4 regions of the Pseudomonas sp. GW821-FHT07G10 genome follow, and region 1 is predicted to be linked to each of the others. Evidence: predicted binding sites of a transcription regulator. Region 1 holds the regulator's gene; each other region holds the start of a gene.

The links. Region 1 encodes sigma-54, which starts transcription at its own class of promoters, with help from an activator protein. Its sites were predicted from a motif close to ANTGGCATNNANNTTGCTNT; they were not measured.
Region 2: a site for sigma-54 is predicted at 2,017-2,036, ahead of AC07O1_RS09315 (CmpA/NrtA family ABC transporter substrate-binding protein). Genes of this name have one in related genera too.
Region 3: a site for sigma-54 is predicted at 2,298-2,317, ahead of nirB (nitrite reductase large subunit NirB). Genes of this name have one in related genera too.
Region 4: a site for sigma-54 is predicted at 1,791-1,810, ahead of flgB (flagellar basal body rod protein FlgB). Genes of this name have one in related genera too.

What each region holds. Positions count from the first base shown of each region.
Region 1 is NZ_JBWKQB010000004.1:20,730-24,955, forward strand. It holds gene ptsN (PTS IIA-like nitrogen regulatory protein PtsN) at 1-440, opposite strand, end outside; gene hpf (ribosome hibernation-promoting factor, HPF/YfiA family) at 453-761, opposite strand; gene AC07O1_RS07640 (RNA polymerase factor sigma-54) at 838-2,331, opposite strand; gene lptB (LPS export ABC transporter ATP-binding protein) at 2,602-3,327, opposite strand; gene lptA (lipopolysaccharide transport periplasmic protein LptA) at 3,327-3,872, opposite strand; gene lptC (LPS export ABC transporter periplasmic protein LptC) at 3,859-4,226, opposite strand, start outside.
Region 2 is NZ_JBWKQB010000005.1:72,801-77,026, forward strand. It holds gene AC07O1_RS09310 (ANTAR domain-containing response regulator) at 78-653, opposite strand; gene AC07O1_RS09315 (CmpA/NrtA family ABC transporter substrate-binding protein) at 669-1,880, opposite strand; gene AC07O1_RS09320 (quinone-dependent dihydroorotate dehydrogenase) at 2,129-3,148, shown strand; gene rmf (ribosome modulation factor) at 3,318-3,533, opposite strand; gene rlmKL (bifunctional 23S rRNA (guanine(2069)-N(7))-methyltransferase RlmK/23S rRNA (guanine(2445)-N(2))-methyltransferase RlmL) at 4,080-4,226, shown strand, end outside.
Region 3 is NZ_JBWKQB010000017.1:11,727-15,952, reverse strand. It holds gene kdpD (two-component system sensor histidine kinase KdpD) at 1-849, shown strand, start outside; gene kdpE (two-component system response regulator KdpE) at 846-1,535, shown strand; gene AC07O1_RS18565 (DUF2784 domain-containing protein) at 1,644-1,997, shown strand; gene nirB (nitrite reductase large subunit NirB) at 2,551-4,226, shown strand, end outside.
Region 4 is NZ_JBWKQB010000005.1:200,966-205,191, reverse strand. It holds gene AC07O1_RS09870 (chemotaxis protein CheV) at 1-620, shown strand, start outside; gene cheR (protein-glutamate O-methyltransferase CheR) at 665-1,492, shown strand; gene flgB (flagellar basal body rod protein FlgB) at 1,853-2,260, shown strand; gene flgC (flagellar basal body rod protein FlgC) at 2,264-2,707, shown strand; gene flgD (flagellar hook assembly protein FlgD) at 2,723-3,451, shown strand; gene flgE (flagellar hook protein FlgE) at 3,482-4,226, shown strand, end outside.

The DNA of each region.
Region 1 (4,226 bases):
ACAACCTGGTACAGGGCTTCATTAGTTGCGGCGCTGCGAAGTTTTTCGCGCACTTCCTTGCGATCAAGCATGCTGGCAATTTGCCGAAGCAGTTCCAGATGCGCATCGGTAGCGGCTTGCGGGACCAGCAGGACAAACAGCAGGTCGACCGGAGCACCATCGATGGCGTCGAAATCTATGGGGGCGTCCAGGTGCATCAAGGCACTGATGGGCGATTCGCAGCCTTTGAGGCGGCAGTGGGGAATGGCGATGCCGTTGCCAAAACCGGTTGAACCAAGTTTTTCACGGGCTATCAGACTCTCGAAGACATCTTGCATCTCCAGACCCGGCACTTCGCGGCTGATCAGGTTGGCAATTTGCTCGAGGGCGCGCTTTTTACTGCCGCCCGGCACGTTCACCAAAGAACGGCCGGGGGTCAGGATGTTTTCAAGTCGAATCATGGGTTGGGAGTGTTAACGACCTGTTGCGCCCTGGAGGAGGCTCTGGGTCTTTTCCTTGTGCTTTTTGAGTTGGCGATCCAGCTTGTCGGTGAGTGCGTCGATTGCCGCGTACATGTCGTCATGCTCGGCGTTGGCGACCACTTCATTGCCGGGGATATGCAAGGTAGCTTCAATTTTCTGCTTCAGCTTTTCGACGGTCATCGTGACTTGCACATTGGTGATCTTGTCGAAATGCCTTTCCAATCGTTCGAGTTTTTCGCCGATGTAGATGCGCAGGGGTTCGGTCACTTCCAGTTGGTGTCCACTGATGTTGACTTGCATACAGCTTCTCCTTCGTTGCCAGTGCATAAAGCGGCAGGCAGAAATGCCTGCCACTGGAACGCTGTGGCGTGGCCCGTTACATCAAACGCTTACGTTCGCTCGAAGGCGCGATCCCAAGGGATTCGCGGTATTTGGCGACGGTGCGACGGGCTACCTGAATGCCTTGTGCCTCCAGTAAACCAGCGATCTTGCTGTCACTCAACGGCTTTTTCTGATTTTCCGCTGCAACCAGTTTTTTGATGATCGCGCGGATCGCTGTAGACGAGCATTCACCGCCTTCAGAGGTGCTTACGTGGCTGGAGAAAAAATATTTCAGTTCGTAGATGCCGCGCGGGGTATGCATGAATTTCTGGGTGGTGACCCGGGAAATTGTCGATTCGTGCATGCCGACCGCTTCGGCGATGTCATGCAGCACCAGTGGTTTCATCGCCTCGTCGCCGTACTCGAGAAAGCCCCGTTGATGCTCGACGATCTGGGTGGCGACTTTCATCAGGGTTTCGTTGCGGCTTTGCAGGCTTTTGATGAACCAGCGCGCTTCCTGCAACTGGTTGCGCATGAAGGTGTTGTCGGCGCTGGTGTCGGCCCGGCGCACGAAACCGGCGTACTGCGGGTTGACCCGCAGGCGCGGCACGGATTCCTGATTCAACTCCACCAGCCAGCGTTCGTTGTCCTTGCGTACGATGACGTCGGGGACGACGTACTCGGCTTCGCTGGATTCGATTTGAGAACCTGGGCGCGGGTTGAGGCTTTGCACCAGCTCGATGATCTGCCGCAGTTCGTCCTCTTTGAGCTTCATACGGCGCATCAGCTGGCTGTAGTCACGGCTGCCAAGCAGGTCGATGAAGTCGGTGACCAGGCGTTTAGCCTCGGTCAGCCAAGGTGTTTTGGCTGGCATTTGACGCAGCTGCAGCAACAGGCATTCGCTGAGGTTGCGCGCACCGATACCGGCGGGTTCGAATTGCTGGATGCGGTGCAGGACGGCTTCAATCTCGTCCAGTTCGACGTCCAGTTCCGGGTCGAAGGCTTCGAGGATTTCCTCAAGAGTTTCGTCCAGGTAGCCCTGATTGTTGATGCAATCGATCAGGGTAACGGCGATCAGGCGATCAGTATCGGACATCGGTGCCAGGTTCAGTTGCCAGAGCAAATGACTCTGCAGGCTCTCACCGGCCGATGTGCGGGTGGTGAAGTCCCACTCGTCGTCATCGTTGCTCGGCAGGCTGCTGGCACTGGTCTGGTAAACATCTTCCCAGGCGGTGTCGACAGGTAATTCGTTGGGGATGCGCTCGTTCCAGTCGCCTTCCTCGAGGTTATCCACCGTCGGGGCGGTTTCCTGGTAAGAGGGTTCCTGAACATCGGTATTGGCTTTCTGCTCGACGTTGTCGGCCAGAGGGTCGGTGTTATCGAAGTCGTCGCCTTCTTCCTGGCGTTCGAGCATCGGATTGGACTCCAGTGCCTCCTGAATTTCCTGTTGCAGGTCCAGGGTCGACAATTGGAGCAGGCGGATGGCCTGTTGCAGCTGCGGTGTCATCGTCAGCTGCTGGCCCATTCTCAAGACTAGCGATGGTTTCATGGCAGGGGCTTAACACCTTATTTGCCGGCGCACATGCGCCATCCACTACAGGGCGCCGAAGCGCCAAACATAAGCAAATTATATGCCTGAAACTGAAGTGTTTGCCTAGAGCGCGGTAACAATAAAAATTTACAGGATCTTATTGCTACTGGCGCTCTGACTATTGGCTGAACACCTGAGGGCGCGTGTTTGCCTAAAGCGCGGTAACAATAAAATTTATAGGGTTTTATTGATAGCGGCGCTCTGACGACTTGCCCAACACCTCAGCGCTTACAGGCGGAACTCATGGCCCAGATACACTTCCTTGACCAGCTCGTTGGCCAGGATGGTGGCGGAGTCGCCTTCGGCGATCAGTTGACCGTCGTTAACGATGTAGGCGGTCTCGCAGATATCCAGGGTTTCACGGACGTTGTGGTCTGTGATCAGCACGCCGATGCCCTTTGCCTTCAGGTGATGAATGATCTGCTTGATGTCTCCCACCGAGATCGGATCCACACCGGCAAACGGTTCATCGAGCAGGATGAACTTCGGTGCGGTGGCCAGGGCTCGGGCGATTTCCACGCGACGACGTTCGCCACCGGAGAGGCTCATGCCGAGGTTATCGCGGATATGGTTGATGTGGAATTCCTGCAGCAGGCTTTCCAGCTCCTGGCGACGCCCGGCCTTGTCGAGTTCCTTGCGGGTCTCAAGAATGGCCATGATGTTATCGGCAACCGACAGCTTGCGGAAGATCGATGCTTCTTGCGGCAGATAGCCGATGCCAGCCCGTGCGCGGCCGTGCATCGGCTGGTGGCTGACGTCCAGGTCGTCGATCAGTACGCGACCCTGATCGGCCTGGACCAGCCCGACGATCATGTAGAAACAGGTGGTCTTGCCGGCACCGTTAGGACCGAGCAAGCCGACGATCTGGCCGCTGTCGATGGACAGACTGACGTCACGCACGACCTGGCGGCTCTTGTAGCTCTTGGCCAGATGCTGAGCTTTCAGAGTTGCCATTACTGGGCCTTCTGCTCGTCAGTTTTCTTTTTCGGCTGGATCACCATGTCGACCCGCGGACGTTGCTGGGTGACCTTGTTGCCGGTGGCGCGACCGGCGTTAGCGACCTGTTTGACGGTGTCGTAGACGATTTTCTCACCTTCGGTGGTGTTGCCGTCGTTGATCACTTTGGCCTTGTCGATCAGCACGATACGGTTTTGCGCGGCGTGATACTGAATGGTCACGCCATAAGCCTGGACAGGCTTTGGATCAGTCGCCTTTTGCAGCTGTTCGAAGTAAGCCAGGTTGCCCACCGAGGTCACTACGTCGATTTCACCTGCCGGGGTGCGAGTGATGGTCACGGTATTGCCGGTGATCTTCATCGAGCCCTGGGTGATGATGACGTCGCCTTTGTAAGTGGCAATGCCCTGCTTGTCATCCAATTGGGCGTCGTCGGCCTGAATGCGGATGGGTTGCTGGCTATCAGTCGGCAGAGCCCAGGCGCTCACGCTTCCCAGTGCTGCGCTCAGGCTGAGCAAAATAGGGAGGGTTTTAACGAGCCTCATACTGTCCTCTTACGTTCGATAGCAGGTGCATCCTGCCTTCTTCCAAATACGCTTTCATTCCCTTGCCAGTAGTCGCGCCACCAGCGCCGTCGATTCTAACGGCTTGCTCGGTCTGCGCATATTGCTTCTGAGGGAATACGGTCATACGGCTACTGGTAATAATGGTCGTACGATCTTTCTCGTCGGTACGTGCAATACGTACCGAATCAATCAGTTCTACTTCAGTGCCGTCCGGATTGACTTCGCCGCGTTCGCTCTGGACGTGCCAGGGGAAAGTAGTGCCGCGATAGATGTGCAAGTCGGGCTTGGTCAGCATCGTCACTTCGGTTGCTTTCAGGTGTTCGACCTTGTCGG
Region 2 (4,226 bases), on a different contig from region 1:
CGCTCCGCGTCACAGTCTGATACGGACGCGGAGCGTCCAGGGCGTGCGCTACCACGCAGAGCGTGGGAGCGATACTGTTAGCCCAGCAACTCACTCATGGCGATGATCTGTTCAGCCACCTGAATCAGCTTCTGTTGGCGGCTCATGGCCTGGCGGCGCATCAGGGTGTAGGCCTCTTCTTCCTTGCAGTCCTTCATCTTCATCAGTAAGCCCTTGGCCAGCTCGATGCGCTTGCGCTCGGCCAGTTGCTGGTCGCGGGCCAGTAGCTGCGCGCGCAAGGCCTGGTCGCTTTCAAAGCGGGCCATGGCCACGTCGAGGATCGGTTGCAGGCGCGAGGCGAGGATACCTTCGACGATGTAGGCACTGACCCCGGACTTGATCGCCTGACGCATCACGTCCGGGTCATGTTCATCGGTAAACATCACGATTGGCCGTGGCTGGTCGCGGCTGACCAGTACCACTTGCTCCATCACATCGCGGCTCGGTGACTCGGTATCGATCAAAATCACATCCGGGCGCACCGTTTCGACGCGCGCCGGCAGGTCGATGGTCAGGCCGGATTCATCGATAACTTCAAACCCGGCCTCGGTCAGGGCGGCTTTGAGCCGTCCGACTTTTTTTGCAGTGTCGTTGATCAGCAGGATACGCAACATCTTCGCAGGCTCCTGTCAGCGGCTGGCAAGAAGGGCGGAGGGGGCGTTCATGGCGTGCAGGGTGAAGCTGCGGGCATAACCGGCCGGGTCCGAACCGTCCCAGATCTTGCCGTCGATCAATTGGCTGCTGCGCATTGCCTCGCCAGAGTGGCTCACGCCTACAGCGGTGGCCGCCTCGCGGTACAGGTCCAGTTGCTGAACCTGGCGAGCGACGCCGAGGTAATCCGGGTCGTCACGCAACAAGCCCCAGCGGCGGAATTGGGTCATGAACCACATGCCATCTGTAAGGTATGGCAGGTTGACCTCGCCCGCGCCGTGGAAGCGCAGTGCATGGGGGTCTTGCCAGCGATTGCCGAGGCCATCGGCATAGTCGCCGAGCAAGCGTGGCTGGATGCAGTCTACGGGCGTGTCCAGATATTCTCGACCGCTCAACAGTTGCGCGGTGCTTTGACGGTTCTCGGTGCTCTGTTCGATAAAGCGACTGGCTTCGAGGATCGCCATGACCAGTGCGCGGGCGGTGTTGGGGTACTGTTCGACAAATGCGCGGGTGCAGCCCAGCACTTTCTCCGGGTGATCGGGCCAGATGGTTTGGCTGGTGGCCATCGTGAACCCCAGATCCTGCTTCACTGCACTGGCGCTCCACGGCTCGCCGACACAAAAGCCGTCGATGCGCCCGGCCTGCAAATGCGCGACCATTTGCGGCGGCGGCACCACCACGCTGTCGACATCCTGCAGCGGATGGATGCCTTGGCTGGCGAGCCAGTAATAGAGCCACATGGCGTGGGTGCCGGTGGGGAACGTCTGGGCGAAGGTCAGCTTTGCGCGACTTTGGTGCACGTGCAGGTGAAGCGCTTCAGGACTGGTCACGCCAAGGGCTTGCAGGCCGTGGGACAGATTGATGCTTTGACCGTTCTGGTTCAGACCCATGAGCACCGCCATGTCGCTGGCCGCGATGCCGCCGATGCCCAGGTGCACGGCGTAGATCAAGCCATACAGGCTGTGAGCGGCATCCAGCTCGCCGCTGACCAGTTTGTCCCGCAGGTTGGCCCAGGATGACTGGCGCTTGAGGTTCAAGGTCAGCCCATAGGGCTGGGCGAAGCCCTGGGTGGCGGCGACCACCACCGAGGCGCAATCGCTCAGGGCCATGAAGCCCAGATTGATCGCACTCTTTTCCGGGGCATCGCTGCCATTGACCCAGGCCAGTGGATTGGCTGGAAACTCATTCATCAGGTGTGCACCTTCCATAAAAAAGCGTCGTACCCAGGTCCCTTGCCAAAGCAAAGCCGGGTGACGACGCCGTTGTCCTTTTCAATAACAACTTGGGACTCATCCCGCCGTTGGCATGAGAGCTGATGCAATCGATGGTGCAAGGCATATGCCACTCTCCATTGATTTCATCGCGTGCCTCGCTTGCGGCACCGTTGCCCGGCTATAATCGCCGCCTCATTTCGCCGCCAACCGAGTCAAGCCCGCCCATGTATACCCTGGCCCGCCAGCTATTGTTCAAACTCTCCCCGGAAACCTCCCACGATCTGTCCCTGGACCTGATCGGTGCGGGCGGGCGTTTGGGTCTCAATGGCTTGCTGTGCAAGGCGCCTTTGCAACTGCCGGTGAATGTCATGGGGCTGGATTTCCCCAATCCGGTCGGTCTGGCAGCGGGCCTGGACAAGAATGGCGCGGCCATTGATGGTTTTGCCCAGCTGGGCTTCGGCTTTGTCGAGATCGGCACCATCACCCCACGTCCACAACCGGGTAATCCGAAACCACGGATTTTCCGTTTGCCGCAAGCTGAGGCGATCATCAACCGTATGGGGTTCAACAACCTCGGCGTCGATTACTTGCTGGCACGGGTGGCAGCGGCCAGGTACAAAGGCATTCTGGGTATCAATATCGGCAAGAATTTCGACACACCGGTCGAGCGTGCGGTCGATGATTACCTGATCTGTCTGGACAAGGTGTACGCCCATGCCAGCTATGTAACGGTCAACGTCAGCTCACCGAACACTCCAGGCCTGCGCAGCCTGCAATTCGGCGATTCGCTCAAGCAGTTGCTCGAAGCGCTGCGTCAACGCCAGGAAGACCTGACGCAGCGTCACGGCAAGCGTGTACCACTGGCGATCAAGATAGCCCCGGACATGACCGATGAAGAAACCGTACAGGTCGCGCAAGCATTGATCGAGACGGGGATGGATGCGGTGATCGCTACCAACACCACCCTCAGCCGCGTCGGCGTCGAAGGCATGGAGCATGGCAACGAGGCAGGCGGCCTGTCGGGCGCGCCGGTTCGCGACAAGAGCACCCACACCGTCAAGGTGCTGGCCGGCGAATTGGCCGGTCGCTTGCCGATCATCGCTGTGGGCGGTATCACCGAAGGCCAGCACGCGGCTGAGAAAATCGCCGCTGGCGCGAGCCTGGTGCAGTTGTATTCGGGCTTTATCTACAAGGGCCCGGCGTTGATTCGCCAGTCGGTGGATGCGATCGCGGCATTGCGATAAGGGCGGTCCATTGTGGCGAGGGGCAAGTCCCCCGGCCACAAAGGTGATTTTTCAGGCATAAAAAAGGGCTCCGTGAAGGAGCCCCTGGGCCGAAGCCCGCCGTCCGGATGGGACGTGCGTGGTTAAGTCGTTGCGTAATCAGGTGTTGGTGTCGGAATGTGTGCCCTGTTTAGCCGACGGCGTGAAGTTCGTTGAGTCTGTGGATCCCCGCAGTGCCGGTCATACCGTCCCAGTTGTCGCCGCGTCCTTCTCGCCAGCCATTGATCCACGCTTGGCGTACTGACGGTAGAGTAAATGGGCAAAGCTCACGGGATTTGCCACCAACGCCATATTGATATCCGCGTAAAAATGCTCTTTCCAACGGATCACGCTTAAGTCTTCTCATAGGGTGTTTCCCTCAATGTTGACTGTGTAATGTCCTGTCGGCCTCAATCGAGGCCGGGCAGAAAGTCTCTGCCGTTGGTGGCTCGCTGCCGGCGTCGCGAGCCAAGGTGTTGACGTCATTGCGGCGTCAACCTGTATTGAGTTCTAACCAATGCGTCACATCGAGGGAATGATCGTTTTGTCATAAGGACGTAACGATAATGATGTTAAGGCGATAAGCTGGACGGGTTTCGCGACCTGTTTTTTGAGCAAAGCCCGCTATGATCAGCCTCCTGCCAGATTCGGAGGTTAATTCACTCGCGAAAATGTCGGCCTGTTGCAGTCGGGTATTTTTCGACGAAGGGTCGAGATATGACATTTTGTTGCAACGAATTTTTTATCTGCCCTTGCATCTAAGTTCATTTAACCTCTTGGTTGGCTGAGCAGTCGGGGTGGGATGGCACACCTTCGTGCCACGCGAGCGCTCTTCGAGAAAAGCGCTTGATTGAAAACCGGGCGGGCAATGCGTTGCCCGTTCACTCATTGCTTAAAGGCCCTGGAACTCCCCATGTCGGATCGTTACGAACTCTTCCTCACTTGCCCTAAAGGTCTCGAAGGCCTGCTTATCGAGGAAGCCGTCGGGCTTGGCCTTGAGGAAGCGCGCGAGCACACCTCCGCCGTGCGCGGCATGGCCAGCATGGAGACGGCTTATCGC
Region 3 (4,226 bases), on a different contig from region 1:
TCAACTCGGCTGGCCGTTCCGGAACAGCGACGCCTGCTCGACACGTGCGCATCGCTGTTAGCCATCTCGCTGGAAAGAATCCATTACGTCAATGTCGCTCAGGACACCACGGTTCAGATGGAATCGGAGCGCCTGCGTAACTCGCTGCTGGCTGCGATCTCGCACGATCTGCGAACGCCCCTTGCGGCGATGGTCGGATTGGCGGAGACGCTGACGCTGACCAAGCCCCCGTTGACCGGCGAGCCCGTTGAGATTGCCCATGCGATACGTGAATCAGCGCTGCGCATGAACACTCTGGTTAACAATCTGCTCGACATGGCACGACTTGAATCAGGCGCGGTTGCACTGAATCTCCAGTGGCAGCCCCTGGAGGAAGTAGTGGGCAGTTCGCTGAGGGCCGTTCGCCCTGCTTTAGGCGCGCGCCCGGTGCAGGTGTCCCTACCTGAGGACCTGCCGCTGGTCCAGATTGATACTGTTTTGATCGAGCGAATTCTCGTCAACTTGCTTGAGAACGCCGGCAAGTACACCCCGCCCGACACGCCCATCAGAATTGGCGCTGAAGCGACCAGTGACACCATTCAATTATGGGTCGACGACTTTGGTCCTGGATTGCCGCGAGGACACGAGGAAGCGATATTCAGCAAGTTCGAGCGTGGTAAAAAGGAAAGCGCAATCCCGGGCGTCGGGCTAGGACTTGCCATCAGCCGTGCCATCGCCCAGGTCCATGGCGCAACGGTTCACGGCGTCACGCGTCCGGATGGCGGTGCGCGTTTCACGCTGAGTCTGCCACGCGGCGAGCCCCCCATTATCGAACAGCCTGCGGAGCCGACTGACGAGGACCAACCATGAGCGAAACGGCGCTACGTGTCCTGATCGTTGAGGACGAAATTGAAATCCGGCGCTTCGTGCGCATGGCGCTGCAGGCCGAAGGTCTGCTGGTGTATGAGGCAGAGTCGCTGGAGCGTGGTCTCATTGAAGCCGGGACACGACGTCCCGACCTCATTGTGCTTGACCTCGGACTGCCAGATGGCGATGGGGTCGATCTCATCCGGGATCTACGGACGTGGTCGCAGGTCCCGATTATTGTCTTGTCGGCGCGTAGTGCCGAGTCCGCGAAAATCGTTGCGCTGGATACCGGTGCCGATGACTATCTGGTCAAACCCTTTGGCACCGGTGAACTGCTCGCGCGAGTCCGGGCCCAGTTGCGCCGGAGCGTGAAGGGTGTTGAAAGCACCTCGATCGTGACCTTTGGTGACGTGCGGATCGATATGGAACGGCGTGTCGTGGAGCGCTCCGGCGTGCCCGTGCATCTGACGCCACTGGAATACCGCCTGCTGACTCATTTGTGCGCCCATCCAGACCGTGTACTGACGCATCTGCAATTGCTCAAGGCGGTCTGGGGGCCTAACCATCAAACAGATACGCAATATCTGCGAGTATTCATGGGCGGTCTGCGCAAGAAGATCGAAGTGGACCCCTCGCAGCCGCGCCACCTGATCACCGAGACCGGTGTCGGCTACCGTTTTCTTCCTTGAGCGGAGCCTTGATATGGTGGGCCCCTTACGCTCCAGACACCTGTCTCGACACCTCAAGGGTGTGCAACGGCATGGCCTGCCTCTGCATCCGGAAACGAGGGAGTCGACATGTTCTATCGCATAGCCGCCGACGGGCTGGTGCTGCTCCATTTGCTGTTCATTCTCTTCGTGCTGTGCGGCGGGCTACTGGTGCTCAAATGGCGCCACCTGTGCTGGTGGCACTTGCCCGCTGTGGCTTGGGGGGCGGCGGTCGAGGGCTTCCAGTGGCCCTGCCCGCTGACCGGATGGGAAAACCACCTGCGTCTGGCCGCCGGAGAAGCCGGCCATGGTGCCAGTTTCGTTGAGCATTATCTGTGGCCGCTGATTTATCCGGCCGGGCTGACACCTGGCATACAGGTATGGCTGGGCGCTCTGGTGCTTGTGATCAATGCGCTCGTCTACCTGTTGCTGCTGAGGCAGTGAAAGGAAACACGCGTGCAATACGCGTTCTGATCCAGTGGAGCTGTCGCAAGCCACAAAAATACCGCTGCACAGGGCCTTCGCTAACGGCTACAGATGAGCCGCAAACACATCCCGAACCAGATTTGCCCCAAAAAAGGAACCGCAATAGTAATTCGCACCCTTCTGGTTCAATGCGCCTGGATGATAACTGGCCGGGCGAAGCCAATGGGTGTCTTCAAGAGTTCCTGAAAAGCCCGCGTTGTAGCGTTTCAACCCCTGCGCCGCTAATCGTTTCCCGGGATCGAAATACCTCGCGCCGGAACTGGCATGAAATCTGCTCTTCTACTGACAAACCCGCCGAACTCTCCGGCGGGCGTCCCAAGTGGTCACCGCCGACCACCCGCCTCAACAGGCATGGGACGGGTGAACCAGGCAGCGCGGCCTCGGTTAATCACCCCACCAGACATCAACGAATACCAGGCAAAGACGCCTGGAGCTGCTAGACGGCTCCAGGCGTTTTTTTTTGGTTTTTTTCTGGCCATGCCAAGGCAGCGGCTTCGACAGAGGAAAGGCTATGAACGCTATCGTCACCCCGATCAAAAGCGAAACACTGGTCGTTATCGGCAACGGCATGGTCGGCCACCATTGTGTCGAGCAACTGATCGAGCGCGGTGCACTCGCCCACTATCACGTGCATGTGTTCGGTGAGGAGCGTCAGCGTGCCTACGACCGCGTACACCTCTCAGAGTATTTCGGCGGCCGTGATGCCGAGTCCCTCGCCCTTGGCGATGCCGATCTGTATGCCCGCCATGGCGTGCAGTTGCACCTCGGGGTTCAGGTACTTGAAATCGACCGTGAGCATAAGGAAGTGGTCACCAGCGCCGGACGCCAGGCTTATGACCGCCTGGTGCTGGCCACCGGTTCCTATCCCTTTGTGCCGCCGATCCCCGGCGCCGAGGGACGTTCGCGGCTGGTCTACCGCACCCTGGACGACCTCGACGCGATCCGCGAAGCCGCCACCCATGCCCGGCGTGGTGTGGTGGTAGGTGGCGGTCTGCTTGGTCTTGAAGCCGCCAACGCCTTGAAGTCCCTGGGGCTGGAAGCCCATGTCGTCGAGTTCGCCCCACAACTGATGCCGGTGCAACTGGACGCCAGCGGCGGCGAGGCGCTGCGGGCACGGATCGAGGCCTTGGGTGTCGGCGTGCACCTTTCGCGAGCGACCCAGGAGATCGTCATTGGTGAAGAATATGCCTACCGCATGAACTTCAACGATGGCGAGTTCCTTGAAACCGACCTGATCGTATTCTCCGCCGGCATACGCCCCCAGGACGCTGTCGGTCGCAGCGCCGGACTGGAGGTGGCAACCCGCGGCGGTCTGGTGGTCGACAATCATTGCCGCACCAGCGACCCCGACATCTTCGCCATCGGCGAGTGTGCGTCCTGGAACGGCAGCATCTTTGGCCTGGTGGCGCCGGGCTACAGCATGGCGCGTAACGTTGCCGCGAATTTGGCCGGTCAGCACTACGAGCCTTTTACCGGCGCAGACATGTCGACCAAGCTCAAGCTGCTGGGCGTCGATGTCGGTTCGATCGGCGATGCTCACGCGACCACACCCGGAGCCAAAAGCTACCGCTTCATCGACGAAGCCAGCGCCAGCTATCGGCGCCTGGTGGTCTCCGCCGACGGCAAGCACGTGCTCGGCGCAGTGCTGATCGGCGACAACAGTTACTACGACACCCTCCTCCAGTACGCGCAGAACGGCATCGCGCTGCCCAAGGACCCGTCCAGCCTGATCCTGCCACTGTCGGACGGCGCTCCGACACTCGGCGCAGATGCGCTGCCGGACACCGCCACCCTCTGCTCCTGCCATAACGTCACCAAGGGCGCGGTGTGCTGTGCGATCGACGCCGGCTGCAGCGATCTGGGCGAACTCAAGGGCAAGACCAAGGCCGGCACCGGTTGCGGCGGTTGCAGCGCACTGCTCAAACAGGTCTTCGAGCATGAACTCAGCGCCCGTGGCGTCGCCGTCGACAAAAGCCTGTGCGAACACTTCGCCCACACCCGCCAGGAGCTGTACGCCCTGGTGCGGGTGGAAGGGATCATCAGCTTCGACGAGATGCTGGCCAAGCACGGCCGTGGCCACACCGGTTGCGATATCTGCAAACCCGCGGTGGGCTCGATTCTCGCCTCGTGCTGGAACCAGCCGATCATGGATCCGTCCTTGGTGCCCTTGCAGGACACCAACGACAC
Region 4 (4,226 bases), on a different contig from region 1:
TGGTCAGGTCGGTCGAGCGCATCGTCAACATGAACTGGGAGGAGATCCATCCGCCACCCAAGGGCACCGGGCGCGATCATTATTTGACGGCAGTGACCCGGGTCGACAATCAGTTAGTCGAAATCATCGATGTCGAGAAGGTCCTGGCTGAAGTGGCGCCGGCATCGGAATCCATTTCGGCGGGTGTGGTGGACGTTGAAACGCAGCGCAAGGCCGTTTCCCTGCGGGTGCTGACGGTCGACGATTCGTCGGTAGCGCGCAAGCAGGTCACGCGTTGTCTGCAGACCGTCGGGGTCGATGTAGTGGCATTGAACGACGGCCGACAGGCGCTGGATTACCTGCGCAAGCTGGTCGAGGAGGGCAAGAAGCCGGAAGAAGAGTTCTTGATGATGATTTCCGACATCGAGATGCCCGAAATGGACGGCTACACGCTCACGGCCGAGATCCGCAGCGATCCACGCATGCAAAAGCTACATATCATCCTGCATACTTCGTTGTCAGGTGTATTCAATCAGGCAATGGTGAAGAAGGTCGGTGCCGATGACTTCCTTGCCAAATTCCGTCCTGATGACCTGGCATCCCGGGTAATCGACCGGATCAAAGCAGCAGATAACAGCTAGGGCGTTTGCCCTTGGCGGTCAACACGATTTAAGAGGCGGCATCATTGTCTACGGGTAATTTGGATTTCGAACAGTTCCGGGTCTTCCTGGAAAAAGCCTGTGGCATTTTGCTCGGTGAAAACAAGCAGTATCTGGTGTCGAGCCGTCTCAATAAACTCATGGAGCAGCAGGGCATCAAATCGTTGGGTGAGCTGGTTCAGCGCATTCAGACCCAGCCGCGCAGCGGGTTGCGCGAGATGGTGGTGGATGCCATGACTACCAACGAAACCCTGTGGTTTCGTGACACCTATCCGTTTGAAGTATTGAAGAATAAAGTACTGCCCGAGTCGATCAAGGCCAGTCCTGGCCAGCGCCTGCGCATTTGGTCGGCGGCGTGCTCGTCGGGGCAGGAACCGTACTCATTGTCCATGTCGATCGATGAGTTCGAGCGGACCAACATGGGTCAGCTGAAAATGGGTGTGCAGATCGTTGCCACCGATTTGTCCGGCACCATGCTGAACAACTGCAAGACCGGCGAATACGACAGTCTGGCCATTGGCCGCGGTCTCTCCGCGGAGCGGCTGCAACGGTACTTCGATCCGAAAGGGCCGGGGCGTTGGGCGATCAAGGCACCGATCAGGAGTCGGGTGGAGTTTCGTTCGTTCAACCTGCTCGATAGCTATGCAAGTCTTGGCAAGTTCGACATCGTGTTCTGCCGCAACGTGCTGATCTACTTCTCCGCTGAGGTGAAGAAGGACATCCTGCTGCGGATTCACAGTACGTTGAAGCCAGGCGGCTATCTGTTCCTCGGTGCTTCCGAAGCGCTGAATGGCTTGCCGGATCACTACCAGATGGTCCAGTGCAGTCCTGGAATCATCTACCAGGCGAAGTGATTTGCCAGCGTCATAAAAAACGGGAGTCCTCAGGGACTCCCGTGTTTTGTCCGCCGAAATGATCGTTCCCACGCTCTGCGTGGGAATGCCGCCATGGACGCTCTGCGTCCGCTTCGAGATGTGACGCAGAGCGTCACGGGATGCATTCCCACGCAGGAGCGTGGGAACGATCACGGATCTCATGCATCCCGACATCTCGAGCGGCAGAAAAGCGGCAGGCGGCGGAAATCAGTTGCCGCTTTTCTGGCATTGCCACCTTGCCGATGCCCGCAAAGCCCCGGTTTACGGCCTTTCGTGAACTGGCACGACGCTTGCTATGTTCATCGTACGAAAAATCTGGTCACCCGAAGGTTTCCCGGCATGAGCATCAGCTTCGATAAAGCGCTCGGTATCCATGAACAAGCCCTGGGCTTCCGCGCTCAGCGTGCTGAAGTTCTGGCCAACAACATCGCCAACGCTGACACCCCTAATTACAAGGCCCGGGATCTGGACTTCTCTGCCGTGCTTGCTGCGCAGAATGAAAAGACCAAGAGCGGCACTTTCGCGTTGAACATGACCAATAGCCGTCATATCGAAGCCGAAGGTCTGGGTAATGGCGACGAGACGTTGCTATATCGCACGCCAATGCAACCCTCGATTGACCAAAACACCGTGGACGCCCAGCTGGAACAGTCGAACTACGCGGAAAATGCGGTCAACTTCCAGGCCAGCTTCACGCTGCTCAACAGCAAATTCAAAGGGCTGGTGTCAGCCCTGCGCGGAGAGTAATCCATGTCTCTTGCCAGTGTTTTCAATATTGCCGGTAGCGGCATGAGTGCTCAAACCACTCGTTTGAACACCGTCGCCAGTAACATCGCCAACGCCGAGACCGTGTCTTCGAGCATCGACCAGACCTACCGGGCCCGTCACCCGGTGTTCGCCACCATGTTTCAGGGTGGTCAGAGCGGCGGCAGCAGTTCGCTGTTCCAGAGCCAGGATGCCGCCGGCCAGGGCGTACAGGTGCTGGGTGTGGTTGAAGACCAGAGCAACCTGGAGGCGCGCTACGAACCGAACCATCCGTCAGCCGACGCCAAGGGCTATGTCTACTACCCCAATGTCAATGTGGTTGAGGAAATGGCCGACATGATTTCCGCCAGTCGCTCGTTCCAGACCAATGCGGAAATGATGAACACCGCCAAAACCATGATGCAGAAAGTCCTGACCCTCGGTCAGTGATAAGGGGCGACTCAGATGACGAGTGTTACCGATACCACGAGCGGCCTGAATCTCAGCCAGATCCTTGCTAACTCCTCGGTCAAGACCAGTACCACCAGCACCTCGGGTCTTGCGGCGGCAACCAGTAGCACTACGGGCAAGAATGCCTTGGGCAAGGATGCTTTCTTGCAGCTGCTGGTCACCCAGTTGAAGAACCAGAACCCGCTGTCGCCGCAGGACAACAGTGCGTTTGTCGCTCAGCTGGCTCAGTTCAGCAGCCTGGAAGGCATCACCACGCTGAACACTTCGGTCAACTCCATCGCGAGTAACTTCCAGTCGTCGCAGGCCTTGCAGGCTTCTTCCCTGGTGGGTCGCTCGGTGGTTGCTCAAACCGGTACGGCCGTGGTCGACACAACCAAGAGCCTGACGGGCAGCGCAGTGATCCCCTCGTCGGTTGCCGACGCTACCGTGAGCATCACGGATAAAAACGGCAATGCGGTGAAAACCATCGACCTGGGTAGCCAGAGCGCCGGTAACGCCAGCTTTGTCTGGGATGGCACCAACGATGCCGGTGTCAAGGTCGATCCGGGCACTTATACCTTCAAGGCGAATGCCACGATCGATAGCAAGTCGACGGATTTGGTCACTTATCTACCGGCAACGGTCAACAGCGTGACCCTGAGTCAAACAGGTGGCGAGATGATGCTCAACCTCGCCGGTCTGGGCGCTGTTGCCCTGTCGAAAGTACAAACTATTGGTCTATAGAGCCGGCTAACGCGGCGCAAGGAGTGGAATATGTCTTTCAATGTCGGCCTTAGCGGTCTCTATGCAGCCAACAAACAACTGGACGTGACCGGCAACAACATCGCCAACGTCGCGACCACAGGCTTCAAGTCTTCCCGTGCGGAATTCGCCGACGTCTACTCGGCCACCAAATTGGGCTCGGGTAACAAAAGCGTTGGCAATGGCGTGTCTCTGGCCAACGTTTCCCAGCAGTTCACTCAAGGTGATGTGAACAACACTGGCAACGTGTTGGACATGGGCATTCAAGGGCAAGGCTTCTTCGTCTTGAGCAACAACGGCTCGCTGACCTATACCCGTGCCGGTACGTTCAAGACCGACAAGGACGGCTATGTCACCAACACCGATGGTACTGCTCGTCTGCAAGGCTATGGTGTGGATGCCAATGGCAAGATCGTCAACGGTGTGATGACCGACCTGCGGATCGACACGTCCAACCTTGCGCCCAAGGCTACGGGTGCGGTGTCTTCGACCGTCAACCTGAGTTCGACTGCGCCGGTTATCGATCAGGCCGTTCTCCCGTTCGATCCAAATAACGTCAACACCTATACCAAGTCGTTCAGTACGCCTATCTATGACAGTCAGGGCAATCAGCACACCATGGATCAGTACATGGTCAAGACCGCTGCTAACACCTGGAGTACCTACACCCTGGTTGATGGTCGTAACCTCAATGGCAGTACGCCGACGGTGGGTGGTGCGACAGACCCCGTCGCTTCGACCATTACCTTTGACTCGG